DNA from 3 places in the Clostridium sp. CM042 genome. Region 3 is predicted to be linked to each of the others. Evidence: riboswitches for the same ligand, from Rfam matches in the RefSeq annotation. Region 3 holds a riboswitch; each other region holds the start of a gene.
The links. A riboswitch is a leader RNA that binds a small molecule or an ion and turns the genes downstream of it on or off. The one in region 3 is predicted to bind S-adenosylmethionine.
Positions count from the first base shown of each region.

Region 1: linked by a shared signal. The riboswitch ahead of ACWJJ7_RS13665 (methionine ABC transporter ATP-binding protein) and the one ahead of ACWJJ7_RS09520 (O-acetylhomoserine aminocarboxypropyltransferase/cysteine synthase family protein) in region 3 are both predicted to bind S-adenosylmethionine.
Region 2: linked by a shared signal. The riboswitch ahead of metK (methionine adenosyltransferase) and the one ahead of ACWJJ7_RS09520 (O-acetylhomoserine aminocarboxypropyltransferase/cysteine synthase family protein) in region 3 are both predicted to bind S-adenosylmethionine.

Region 1 covers NZ_CM143646.1:2,845,051-2,849,340, reverse strand. The annotation lists gene ACWJJ7_RS13675 (MetQ/NlpA family ABC transporter substrate-binding protein) at 1-215, opposite strand, end outside; gene ACWJJ7_RS13670 (methionine ABC transporter permease) at 266-910, opposite strand; gene ACWJJ7_RS13665 (methionine ABC transporter ATP-binding protein) at 953-1,942, opposite strand; SAM riboswitch class I at 2,062-2,166, opposite strand; SAM riboswitch class I at 2,260-2,379, opposite strand; gene ACWJJ7_RS13660 (transglycosylase domain-containing protein) at 2,936-4,290, shown strand, end outside.
Region 2 covers NZ_CM143646.1:2,174,865-2,179,154, reverse strand. The annotation lists gene mreB (rod shape-determining protein MreB) at 1-735, shown strand, start outside; gene yyaC (spore protease YyaC) at 841-1,395, opposite strand; tRNA gene ACWJJ7_RS10265 (tRNA-Thr) at 1,747-1,821, shown strand; tRNA gene ACWJJ7_RS10260 (tRNA-Tyr) at 1,827-1,911, shown strand; tRNA gene ACWJJ7_RS10255 (tRNA-Val) at 1,954-2,029, shown strand; tRNA gene ACWJJ7_RS10250 (tRNA-Thr) at 2,062-2,136, shown strand; tRNA gene ACWJJ7_RS10245 (tRNA-Tyr) at 2,142-2,226, shown strand; SAM riboswitch class I at 2,328-2,430, shown strand; gene metK (methionine adenosyltransferase) at 2,517-3,692, shown strand; gene recD2 (SF1B family DNA helicase RecD2) at 3,896-4,290, shown strand, end outside.
Region 3 covers NZ_CM143646.1:2,012,845-2,017,134, reverse strand. The annotation lists gene ACWJJ7_RS09525 (homoserine dehydrogenase) at 1-391, opposite strand, end outside; gene ACWJJ7_RS09520 (O-acetylhomoserine aminocarboxypropyltransferase/cysteine synthase family protein) at 507-1,793, opposite strand; SAM riboswitch class I at 1,906-2,017, opposite strand; SAM riboswitch class I at 2,152-2,262, opposite strand; gene ACWJJ7_RS09515 (permease prefix domain 1-containing protein) at 2,339-3,307, opposite strand; gene ACWJJ7_RS09510 (PadR family transcriptional regulator) at 3,309-3,638, opposite strand; gene ACWJJ7_RS09505 (hypothetical protein) at 3,935-4,290, shown strand, end outside.

The sequences.
Region 1 (4,290 bases), 830 kb from region 3:
GGTGCCACATAGTCAGTAAATTCTACTATTTCAAGAGTATATCCCTCTTTTGCGAGAATTGGCTTTATAGCCTCTAATATTTCTTTATGAGGCACCGGTGATGCACCTACCTTAATGATTTTTTTCTCAGTTACAGCCACCTCTTTTTTTGCTCCACATCCACTCAGTGTAAAAATCACAACTACTGTTAATAATATGCTTAGTATTTTTTTCATTTTTAATTTCCCCCTCTTATTTTTCTTTTAATATTTTTATAATTCAAAATTTATTTAATCATTTTTCTGTACAATATATTTCCTAAGGCTTGAATGATTTGCACAACTGCGATTAATATAATTACAGTGTATATCATGATATCTGACTTAAATCTATAGTAACCATATTTTACGGCTACATCTCCAAGTCCCCCTCCACCAATTGTTCCAGCCATAGCTGAGTAACCTATAATGTTTATTATTGTTAACGTAACTCCAAGAACTATAGAGGGCATTGCCTCTTTTAGCATAACCTTAAATATAATTTGATAGGTTTTTGCACCAAAAGATTTAGCGGCTTCAATAATTCCATAATCTACTTCTAAAAGTGCAGATTCTATTATTCTTGCAGCAAAAGGTGCTGCACCAAGCGTTAGAGGAACTATAGCTGCATTCGTACCTATGGTTGTTCCAACTATAAACTTAGTTAAAGGAAATATAGATATCATTAATATAATAAAGGGAAAAGACCTAAGTATATTTATTACTAAATTTAATCCTTTGTAAATTAAAGTGTTTGACCTTAAACCTTTAGGACCAGTTATAATTAATCCCACTGCTGAAATAAATCCTATAATAACTGTAAAAACCGTGGATACTGTTACCATATATATTGTGTCTATTAGTGCAGGTAATAAAATTTCTTTAAATAGCATTTATACTCCCCCTTTGTATTCCTCTTAAGTAGATAACAGTTATTAATTGATATATCCATCATTCTGCATTAAACAATCATTTATTTCCCACGCTATTGATTTTTCATCTAAATAGTTTAATATCTTTTCCTTATTATCCTCACTCGCATTTATTATAAGACTTCCCATTACGTTATCCCTAAATTTTTCAAGCCTTCCCCATACTATTGAAAAATCAATATTTAACTCCCTGGCAATTGATGTTATAAGACAACTCTGAGTAATTTCCTTTGTAAAAAATATTTTAATGTTATATCCCGTACTAGGCAGTAATTCTTCCTCTCCCATAAGTGTTTGCATTTCCTTTGTTGGCCTAATAAATAGTTCATCGGTAATGCCTTGGCTTTTAATTTCCCCTCCTTCTAAAAGAATAAATTTATTACAAATTTCTTTTACCACTTCCATCTGATGAGTAACTACAATAATTGTTATATTAAATTTGTTATTGATATCTCTTAAAAGCCCTAATATGGATTTTGTAGTTTTAGGGTCTAGTGCAGAGGTGGCTTCATCACAAAGTAATATTTTCGGATTAAGTGAAAGCGCTCTTGCGATTCCAACTCTTTGCTTCTGACCTCCGCTAAGTTGTTTTACATTGGTGTTTACTTTATCCTTTAGTCCTACTAACTCTATTAAACTATCTACTCTTTTTTTAATAAAATTTTTATCGTTTCCCCATATTTCTAGTGGAAATGCTATATTTTCAAAAACATTTTTACTATTAATAAGATTAAAACTTTGAAATATTATGCCAACATTTTTCCTAAACTCTCGAAGTTCCTTTTGACTTAGCTGTTTTACCCCTTTTTCCATTATATTAATAGTACCTGTATCATAGGTTTCAAGCCCATTAAAGCATCTAAGCAAAGTGGATTTACCAGCTCCACTATGACCAATAACCCCATAAATATCACCTTCCTCTACTGTAAAAGAAATATCATTTAACACTTTCACCCCTGAAAAACTTTTACTTACACCTCTAACTTTAATCATGATATCCCTTCTCCTTTTCATTTCTTATAATTCATCTTTACCTTTTGATACTTTATTTAAACATTGCTCTAAAAAAAAATAGAGACCAAGAATAAACTTGGGCTCTATTGCCAAACTTATTCTTATCTTGCAGCAATGCTGCAGGAATTAACACCATGTATCATAATAATGATACTGGTTGTCGGGTTTCATAGGGCCAGTCCCTCCACCTCTCTTGATAAGACACTATTAAATTTTACTTTCAATTTACAATAAAAACAAAAACCTCTTTCATCATTATATAATGATGAAAGAGGTATAAAATTACAAAGACACCTCTCTCATCTTCCGCTAAGTTACAATGAAATTAGCGCAGGATTTAGCACCTATTCAGACAATAACGTCTGATGGTTGCCGAGATGTCATCGGGCCGGTCCCTCTATCTCTCTTGATGAGAATTAACTGATTTATTAAATTAGATTTATAATATCACTATATGAATGTTATGTAAAGAAGTTTTTATTTATATTTTTTAATAATGATGTTTCATCAAAATATATATTTTGTTAATACTTTATATATAACATAAATATTCATGTTACATTATTTATGTTATAATATATTGTAATAATTATATTGTTCTAGGAGGATGGATACATTGTATGGCTAACGTTTGAAATGCCAATAAGAAATAATTAACACCTATAGAAAGTAAATCATATACCATGGTGTTATTGATAAAATTGTAAAATAATTATACTATACACACATAAAATAAGCACTTTTTTAATAGTATAAAAGAGACCCATAAGATCTCTTTTATGTGACCTAGCATTACAATTTTAGTAATATTCACTTTAATTATCACATAATAACAATTGAATATAGACCTAAAAATAGGATAATACTTATGGCGACCAAGTAAGACCCCCCCCTTGCGTATATATGAAGCATGGTCATCCAGGACTAACCCTGGACATTTTTTTGTATAATAAAAAAAAGGAGGAGATATTAATGGATAAGAATAAAAATGTAGAAACCGTAAAAATAGAACCGGTTAAAAAGAAACTTTGGAAAAAAATCGTTAAAGGTTTATTGATATTTTCTGCAATAATTTTCGTATCAGCTACGATAACTTTAGGATATGGTTATATTAAATATGGGGCTAAAATAGAGGCAACTATAAAAGATGCTAACAATATAGCACAAACCATAAACGAAACCGCTTTTAATACCCGAAAACCAACACAATTTTATGATACTAATGGTAAACTATTAAAAGAATTTAAGACCAATACATATTATTACACAAAAGAAGCAGACTTAAATCCCTATGTAGGCAAAGCTATTACTTCAATAGAAGACCAAAGGTTTTATGAACATGGTGGTATAGATTATAAAGGTATAAGGAGAGCTGCCTGGGTATATATAAAATCCAAGGGCAATATCATACAAGGTGGTTCAACAATAACGCAACAACTTGCAAGAAATGTATTCCTTACATTTGACGTAACCTTATCGAGAAAATTAGAAGAGTCTGTTATAGCTCAGAAATTAGAAGAAAGATATTCAAAAGAGCAAATATTGGAATTTTATATAAATAACATAAACTTCGGCAATGGATGTTATAGTATTGAAAGTGCTTCACAATTTTACTTTCAAAAGAATAATAAGGATTTAAGTATATCTCAAATAGCTATGCTTATTTCAATACCTAATAATCCATCTATTTATAACCCCGTGACGCATCTGGACAATGCTATAAAGAGGAGAGACTTAGTTTTAGATAAAATGCTAAGCTTAGAACAAATTTCACAAAATGATTTTGATACAGCAAAAGCAGAAGTTATCAAATTAAATATTAAACCTCATACAGCACCTGAACCTATGAGTTACGATATTCAATATGCTGTTCACAATGCAACCTTAAAGTTAATGGAGCAAGATGGTTTTGTTTCTAAATATTCTTTTAGTAATGATAAGGATAGAAAAGCTTATTTCACTAAATATAATGATGAATATGAGAATAAAGAAAAACAACTTCTTAGTGGAAGATATAGGATAGATACATCTATTGATACTACAAAACAAGAAAAATTACAAAGTGTAGTAGATAGTCATTTAGAGCAATATACAAGCACAGATGACAAAACAGGTTTATATAAAAAGCAAGGTGCAAGCGTTACTATAGATAATAGTACTGGTGAAGTAGTAGCTATAGTTGGCGGTAGAAGCCAAGATGGTAACACCTTTAACAGAGCCTTCTTAGGTGTAAGACAGCCAGGTTCCGCTATAAAGCCATTACTTGCATATACCCCTGCATTTGAAAAAGGATACATTCCCGCTAGTGAATATACAGACGCAGCATT
Region 2 (4,290 bases), 160 kb from region 3:
AAAGTTGTAATATGTGTACCTTGCGAAGCAACGGAAGTAGAAAGAAGAGCGGTAGAAGATGCAGGTAGAAATGCTGGAGCTAAGAAAGTCCAACTTATAGAAGAACCACTAGCAGCGGCAATCGGAGCAGGACTTGATATTACTAGAGCAAGTGGTAATATGGTTATTGACATTGGTGGAGGTACAACTGATATTGCAGTTATTTCTTTAGGAGGCATGGTTGTACGTGAATCAGTTAAGGTAGCTGGTGATAAGTTTGATGAAGAGATTATAAAATATATCAGAAAAAAACATAAATTAATGATTGGTGAGAGGACTGCAGAGGATTTAAAAATAAACATAGGTTGTGCTTATAAACAAGAAGAAGAGACAAGCATGGAGATAAGAGGAAGAGATTTAATTACAGGTCTTCCTAAGAATTTAGAAGTATCATCAGACGAAATGAGAGAAGCTTTAAAAGAGACGGTATCTTTAATAGCAGGATGTGCACATTCCGTATTAGAAAAAACTCCACCTGAACTTTCAGCAGATATAGCTGATAAAGGTATAGTTATGACTGGTGGAGGTGCATTGTTAAAAGGCTTAGGTAAGCTCGTACAAGAGGTTACTAAAGTACCGGTATATCTAGCGGAGGATCCGGTTTCATGCGTAGCACTCGGAACAGGTAAAGTATTGGATTATATGGATAAGTTAGATAATTCGTTCAATGGAAGAGAATTATACTTAACAGAATAAAAAGTATAAACAAGCTATAAAAATAAGCAATACAATTATTAGTTTAATTGTATTGCTTATTTTTATATTATATGAAATTTCTGAATTAAAATCGTGGATAATTATTTAAACAGGACTTAAATTATTTTCTTCATTGTTAAGGGAGTACAAATAATATGAATGCAAAAGAGATCTGCTTAAAACATTAGCAATTTCCATTACCAAACTCAATCTTATGTTTCTATTAGTAAACAATTCACTGTCATCACTTGAATCTACTATACCTATTAATGAAACATTGCCTACCTTAGGAAGGGTTTTCCCTACACCTTTGCCAGGATGAATTGGATAATTTCTAGCTTGGAGTTCTCCAATGTTTGAAATGTCTCCTAAACAAGCATCTACACCTATTATAGTACAATTTGGGTGCAAAGCATTTATTTTAGATAATTTACTATCTATGTTTAAGGCATGAATTGGATTATCTATAGTGCCATATACAGGTAATGGAAAGGAACTATTTTTTAAAAGTGTACCAACTAAAGGACCTAGACAATCACCTATACATCTATCGGTACCTATGCAAACAACTAAAGTATTTTTGTCAATATAGTCTTTTAGAAAATTAGAAAGTGTATAGTATGCTAAAGGATCTTTATAATGGATTTTAGCTTTACTCAAGAAATATACCTCCTTGTATTGCGCTGGGAAAAATAATTAGTTTCCTATGAATAATTTATATGAATAAATCCCGCGTATTATTATAATAAAAGAATAAAAAAATGATTAATAGAAAATAATACATATGTATATTAATTATATAAAGGAAAACCAAATAAAAAATATAATGAATTATTTGTGGGGAATAGTAAGTTGTATCAATGCTTAATATTGAGCAAATATGCGAATAATATAGTTATGTAGAGGAGAAGTCGTTTATTAAAAGAAAATAGACTTGAAATTAATTAATTAAAGTTGTATAATAATTCTTGTCGACACGGTAAAACGGCAAAATGATAAAAAATATAATATGCTGGCATGGCTCAACGGTAGAGCAGCTGACTTGTAATCAGCAGGTTGTAGGTTCAATTCCTATTGCCAGCTCCATAAGTGGAGGAGTTCCCGAGTGGCCAAAGGGGGCAGACTGTAAATCTGTTACGTAATGTTTCGATGGTTCGAATCCGTCCTCCTCCACCATTTATAATGATTTACAATAAATTATGGTTTACAATAAATTATGGGAGCATAGCTCAGCTGGGAGAGCATCTGCCTTACAAGCAGAGGGTCACAGGTTCGAACCCTGTTGTTCCCACCATAATAATCTCTTTAAAATAGAATAAAATGCATGCTGGCATGGCTCAACGGTAGAGCAGCTGACTTGTAATCAGCAGGTTGTAGGTTCAATTCCTATTGCCAGCTCCATATATGGAGGAGTTCCCGAGTGGCCAAAGGGGGCAGACTGTAAATCTGTTACGTAATGTTTCGATGGTTCGAATCCGTCCTCCTCCACCAAAAGACATCTATAGATGTCTTTTTTATTTTTAGGAGAGTTTAGATTTTGTTGACACTATAGAATGCATGTGGTATTATGATTAAAACTTAATAATTGATAACTCTTATCAAGAGAGGTGGAGGGAAAAAGGCCCTATGAAACCCGGCAACCGGTGCAATGCACCATGGTGCCAATTCCTGCAGTTATAATCTGCAAGATAAGGGAGATGGTTAAATCACCTCTTCTTATATTTGGAAGAGGTTTTATTTTTTTACAAGGAAATTCCAGAGCAGTAGAAAGGAGAATTATAATGAAAAGACTATTTACATCAGAATCTGTTACAGAAGGACATCCAGACAAAATTTGTGATCAAATTTCAGATGCAGTACTCGATGCTATTTTAGAACAAGATCCTTATGCTAGAGTTGCTTGTGAAACAGCAGTTACTACAGGAATGGTTTTAGTTATGGGAGAGATAACAACTAATTGTTATGTAGATGTTCCTAAAGTTGTTAGGAATACCATTGAAGGCATAGGATATACTAGAGCAAAATATGGTTTTGATGCTAGTACATGTGCAGTACTTACATCTATTAATGAACAATCGCCAGATATAGCTATGGGAGTTGATGAGGCCTTAGAATCTAAATCAGGTGAGGTTGATAAGGTTGACTCAATAGGTGCTGGTGATCAAGGCATGATGTTTGGGTTTGCAACCAATGAGACACCGGAGTACATGCCACTACCGATTGCTATGGCTCACAGATTAGCAAGGAAATTAAGCGAAGTAAGAAAAAATGGCACATTAGATTACTTAAGACCAGATGGAAAGACTCAAGTTACTGTAGAGTATGAAGATAATAAGCCAGTAAGAATAGATACTATTGTTATTTCAACTCAACATGCAGAAGAAGTAATTCATGATCAAATTGAAAATGATTTAAAAGAGTATGTAATAAAACCTGTAGTTCCAAGTGGATTATTAGATGAAAATACTAAATATTATATAAATCCTACAGGTAGATTTGTAATTGGAGGACCGCAAGGAGACTCTGGTTTAACAGGAAGAAAAATAATAGTAGATACTTATGGTGGATATGGAAGACATGGCGGTGGAGCATTCTCAGGAAAAGATGCGACAAAAGTTGATAGATCTGCTGCATATGCTGCAAGATGGGTTGCTAAAAATTTAGTTGCTGCAGGAGTTTCAGATAAATTGGAAATTCAGTTAGCTTATGCTATAGGTGTAGCTAAACCGGTGTCTATAGAGGTTGAAACTTTCGGAACAGGAAAAATCGCCGATGATAAAATAGTTCAAATAGTTGAAAAAGTATTTGATTTAAGGCCAGCTGTAATTATAAGAGAATTAGAACTAAGAAGACCTGTTTATAAACAAGTAGCTGCCTATGGACATTTTGGAAGAATTGATTTAGATCTTTCATGGGAAAAACTAAACAAGGTTGATGAAATAAAAAAGTACGTATAATATAAAAAAAGGGATAACAATTATTAATTGTTATCCCTTTTTAGTGCATGTGATTATTAAGCAGTATTTTGATAAAACCTAAGATAGGGGTATACTGAACATAAGAGATGTAAAATACATATGATATAATAACATTAATAATAATATTATTGTTAATAATATTATTAATGTTATTATATGAATTTATAAATAGGAGAGATTTTATGCCGGAAATACAAGGGATAATCGAAGATGTAGTATTTCATAATGAAGAAAATGGATATATAATTGCTCATTTGAATGATAATAAAAAGCAGATAACTGTGGTAGGCATTGTGCCATATATAAGTGAAGGGCAGAACCTGAAATTAACGGGGGAATGGGTTACTCATCCTCAATTTGGCAAGCAATTTAGAATAATACAATGTGAGGAAATAATACCTAGTTCACTTGAAGGTATAGAAAAATATTTAGCTTCAGGAGTTATTCAAGGAATTGGACCAATAACTGCTAAAAAAATTGTACAGCACTTTGGTGAAAACACCATGAATATATTAGATAATGAAATTGAAAGATTAAAAGAGATTGATGGTGTAGGACAAAAAAAGATTCAATTAAT
Region 3 (4,290 bases):
TTGCTTCATAATAAAATAATACGTTTTCTTTCTCTGCCGTTTTAAATAACTCTTCACTACAGTTTGCAATAACTAATTTGTTAGCAGTTACAATGTGTTTTTTAGCTTTCATTGCGCGTATCATGTACTCCTTAGATTCTTTTCTTCCACCAATAAGTTCAACCACAATTTTTATGCTTTCATCATTTATAATATCATCAACATTATCTGTTAATATTTCCTTAGATATAATAATATCTCTTTTTTTATTTATATCTTTTACGAGTATTTTAGCGACCTCTATTTCATAATTTGAACGTTTCATTATTTCTTTTCTATTTTCGTGAAGTATCTTCCATACACCTGTCCCAACATTTCCAAAACCTAAAATTGCTATTTTCACCTTTTTCATATTAATTTTCCTTTCTAAACTTTAAAGTTATTCCTCCGTCACCGAAGGTGATGGAGGAATATAGTTAGGAACAAGTCCTTAGTTTGAAACCAACTGCCAAAGAACCATTAACTTTTTATTGAACTGATTTTTCTAGAGCTTGCGTCAAATCGTATATAATATCATCGATACCCTCAACGCCAATTGAAAGTCTTATCAAATCTGGAGTAACTCCAGCAGATTTTTGCTCCTCTGCGTTAAGCTCTGCATGAGTTGTACTTGAGGGGTGAATTACTAGAGATTTTGCATCTGCAACATTTGCAAGTAGTGAGAATAATTCTACACTATTAATAAATTTCTTTCCAGCTTTAAGACCGCCTTTTATTCCGAAAGTGAATATTGATCCTGCTCCCTTTGGTAGGTATTTTTCAGCTAATTCTTTATATTTGTTTCCTTCAAGTTCAGGATAATTCACCCATGAAACATTTGGATTCTTACTCAAAAATTCAACAACTTTCCTAGCGTTTGTTACATGTCTCTCAACTCTTAACGATAATGATTCCAAACCTTGAAGAAATAAAAATGCACTTTGAGGGCTAAGCGTCGCACCAGTGTTTCTTAAAAGTTGAACTCTAGCCTTTAAAGCAAATGCTGGAGCACCTAAATTAGCATATACTATTCCATTATAACTTTTATCTGGAGTTGTAAAATCAGGGAATTTACCGCTTGCTGCCCAATCAAATTTACCAGCATCAACTATAATTCCACCAATAGTAGTTCCATGTCCTCCAATGAACTTTGTTGCTGAATGAATAATTACATCTGCACCATACTCAATTGGACGACAAAGGAAGGGAGTTGCAAAGGTATTATCAATAATAAGGGGTATTTTATTTTCATGAGCAATATTCGCTACTGCTTCTATATCTAGAACATTTATTTTTGGGTTTCCCATTGTTTCGGCATAAAGTGCTTTTGTTTTATTCGAGATAGCTTTTCTAAAATTTTCAGGATCATCTGGATCAACAAATGTTACGTTAATTCCGAGTTTTCTAAGAGTAACATTAAATAGTTCATAAGTACCACCATATAGAGTGCTTGCAGCTACTATTTCATCACCTGAATTTGCTACATTAAGTATTGCATAGAATGTTGCAGCTATTCCTGAAGCTGTAGCAAGTCCTGCTACTCCGCCTTCAAGAGCGGCTACTCTTTTTTCAAAAACGTCTGTAGTTGGGTTCATTATTCTTGAATATATATTTCCTTCTTCTTTTAATTGAAATAAATTTGCTGCATGATCTGCATTTTTAAAAACATAAGATGATGTTTGATAAATTGGAACTGCTCTTGATCCTGTAGTAGGGTCTGGAACCTGCCCTGCATGTACCTGTAATGTTTCAAAACTTAATTTTCGCTCGCTCATATTAATTTCTCCTTTTATAATTATTTTTCTAAATAAAAGCTGCTCTCCTATAAGGAAAGCAGCATGATTAACTTTAATAAACAATAAAATTGTATCATAAAATTCGCTATCGTCCTTATCTTTCAGATTTTATAATCTGATGGAATTGACACCATTGCACTCTTTTTAAGAATGCTGGTTGTCGGGCATCATCGGGCCAGTCCCTCTGCCGCTCTGGATAAGTTGTATTCAGTTGTTAGTATTTAGTACATTATTTATTTAGATTTTTGGAAAAGAAAAAAAAGCTACTTTCCTATAAGGAAAGTAGCAATAGTTAACTTTAATAAACAATAAAATTGTATAATAAAATTTGCTAACATCCTTATCTTTCAGATTTTACAATCTGCAGGAATTGACACCACTACATTCGAATAAGAATGCTGGTTGTCGGGCTTCATCGGACCAGTTCCTCTGCCACTCTGGATAAGTTGTATTCGGTTATTAGTATTTAGTATATTACTCATAAAAACAATTGTCAATACTTTTTTTAAAAAGATAAAGATATTTTAATTATGACCTTTTATAATACTATAAGCTGCACTGAACATACCAAATAAAATGCCTGTAATCGGGAATATAATCCAATTAATGTGCCATAAATTAAAAAGTAATCCACTGACAAGGAAGACACAGACTGCTAATGGCCATACGATAGCAGCAACTGCACCAATAACTTTATTAGCTTCGGTTTTTTCTTTTGAAAACTCACCAATGTGTAAAAGTATACTAAAACTCTGCTTAATATTTCCAAAATATATGAAGATGAAAACGGCAATAGTAACCATCATAAGTAAAACAACTACTCCATAGCTAGATGCATTGTCGCCAAAAGCGGATGATACGAAAAGTGTAACTGGTGATATGATAAATATGCATACACCTGTTATTACAGATACCATATATGTTGATGAAAAAGCATTATATTTTTGCTCTATAATTGCTTTTACATTAAGAGGTAAATCAAAACCACTTTGTAGATATTTGTATTTTTCGAGCTTCATACCAGAGTAAATGAATAAGGCTACAGCGGGTACAAGTAGAATAAACAGTGCAATAATACCAAACATATCGCTGAAATCTTTTGAAATACCTTTACCGATAATGCCATTATCTACGAGAGTGGTAATTAATATTAATATAGCCGTTGCTACAATACATAAAGAAACACCAATACCCAACAATAAGCCAGATTTCTTTTTTGCAGCCATAAAATTATCTGCTTCTTCTTGTGTAATGGTTTTAAGTATAACATCATCTTTCGTGTACTCAATTCCAAGTTCATCAATTAATTCATCAATATTGCCAAATTCTGAAATTACAATACCAATAGCCTCATTTTCCGATTTTCCATTATTTTTATGTTCGTTATATTTTTCTTCCATGTTCCATAATAAATCATTTTTTAATTTAACCGTCTGGTTTGTTTTTGGTAGGACTTTAAACATATTATCTAAATAACTTTTTATAGTTTCCATTCTAATCCCTCTCCCTAATAAATTTATTAATAACTTCTTTCGTTAAGAGCCATTCTTCACATTTCTCTTTATAGTAGGTTAGACCTACGGGGGTAATTCTATAATATGTGCGTCTTTTACCAAAGGTTTCATCTTTATAGAAAGATTCGATATAGCCGTTCTTCTCAAGACGGTTGAATGCCGAATAGAGTGTGGTCTCTTTCATAACGTACTTCTCCTCTGATAATTTCTTAATATTTTTTGATATTTCATATCCGTAGGATTCGCCATCTTGAAGCATAAAAAGAATAATTGTATCATTATATCCTCGAATTACATCGCTGCTTATCAAATTATATCCTCCTTTGATTTTACTGCATCTGTAGTACTTTGTCTGTCGTAGTAATTTAAGAATAACACAATTACTACGACAGGTAAAGTATTTTTTGAAACTTGCCCAGTAATAGTCGTTGCTTTTATTTGTTTTTACAATCAATGACATAATAAAAAAATGTAAGGTTTATTTAAGGTTAATGTTATCAAGAGATAAGATTAGCCTTATATAATGTACTTATAGCAAGATAACACTTTATGATTGTTATTTACCGAAGGAAAATATTTACTTAAAGGAATACAAGGAGGTACAAAATGATATATTGGGAACTTAAAAAAATGTTCAAATCGAAAACTGGAATAATTGTAGTAGCAATATTTATTTTACTTTGCGGAGCAATGGCGTTTATAAAACCAGAAATGGAAACACAGAAATCACATAGAAATCAGCAATATGAATTAATTAAAGATACAAGAAAAGCAGAGGTAATTGCACAAGAGAAATTAGATGCAAAAATAGGGACAATAAAGGAAGCCGCAAATAATCAGCAGAAGGATGACTTTAGTAAAGGTATAAAAGAAATATCCGCTAAAAAGCTAAAAAGTATGGAAGGCACCATGTATAAAGAAGTTAGTTTCTGGAAGGTATTTGATTATAGAGCAACCAATAC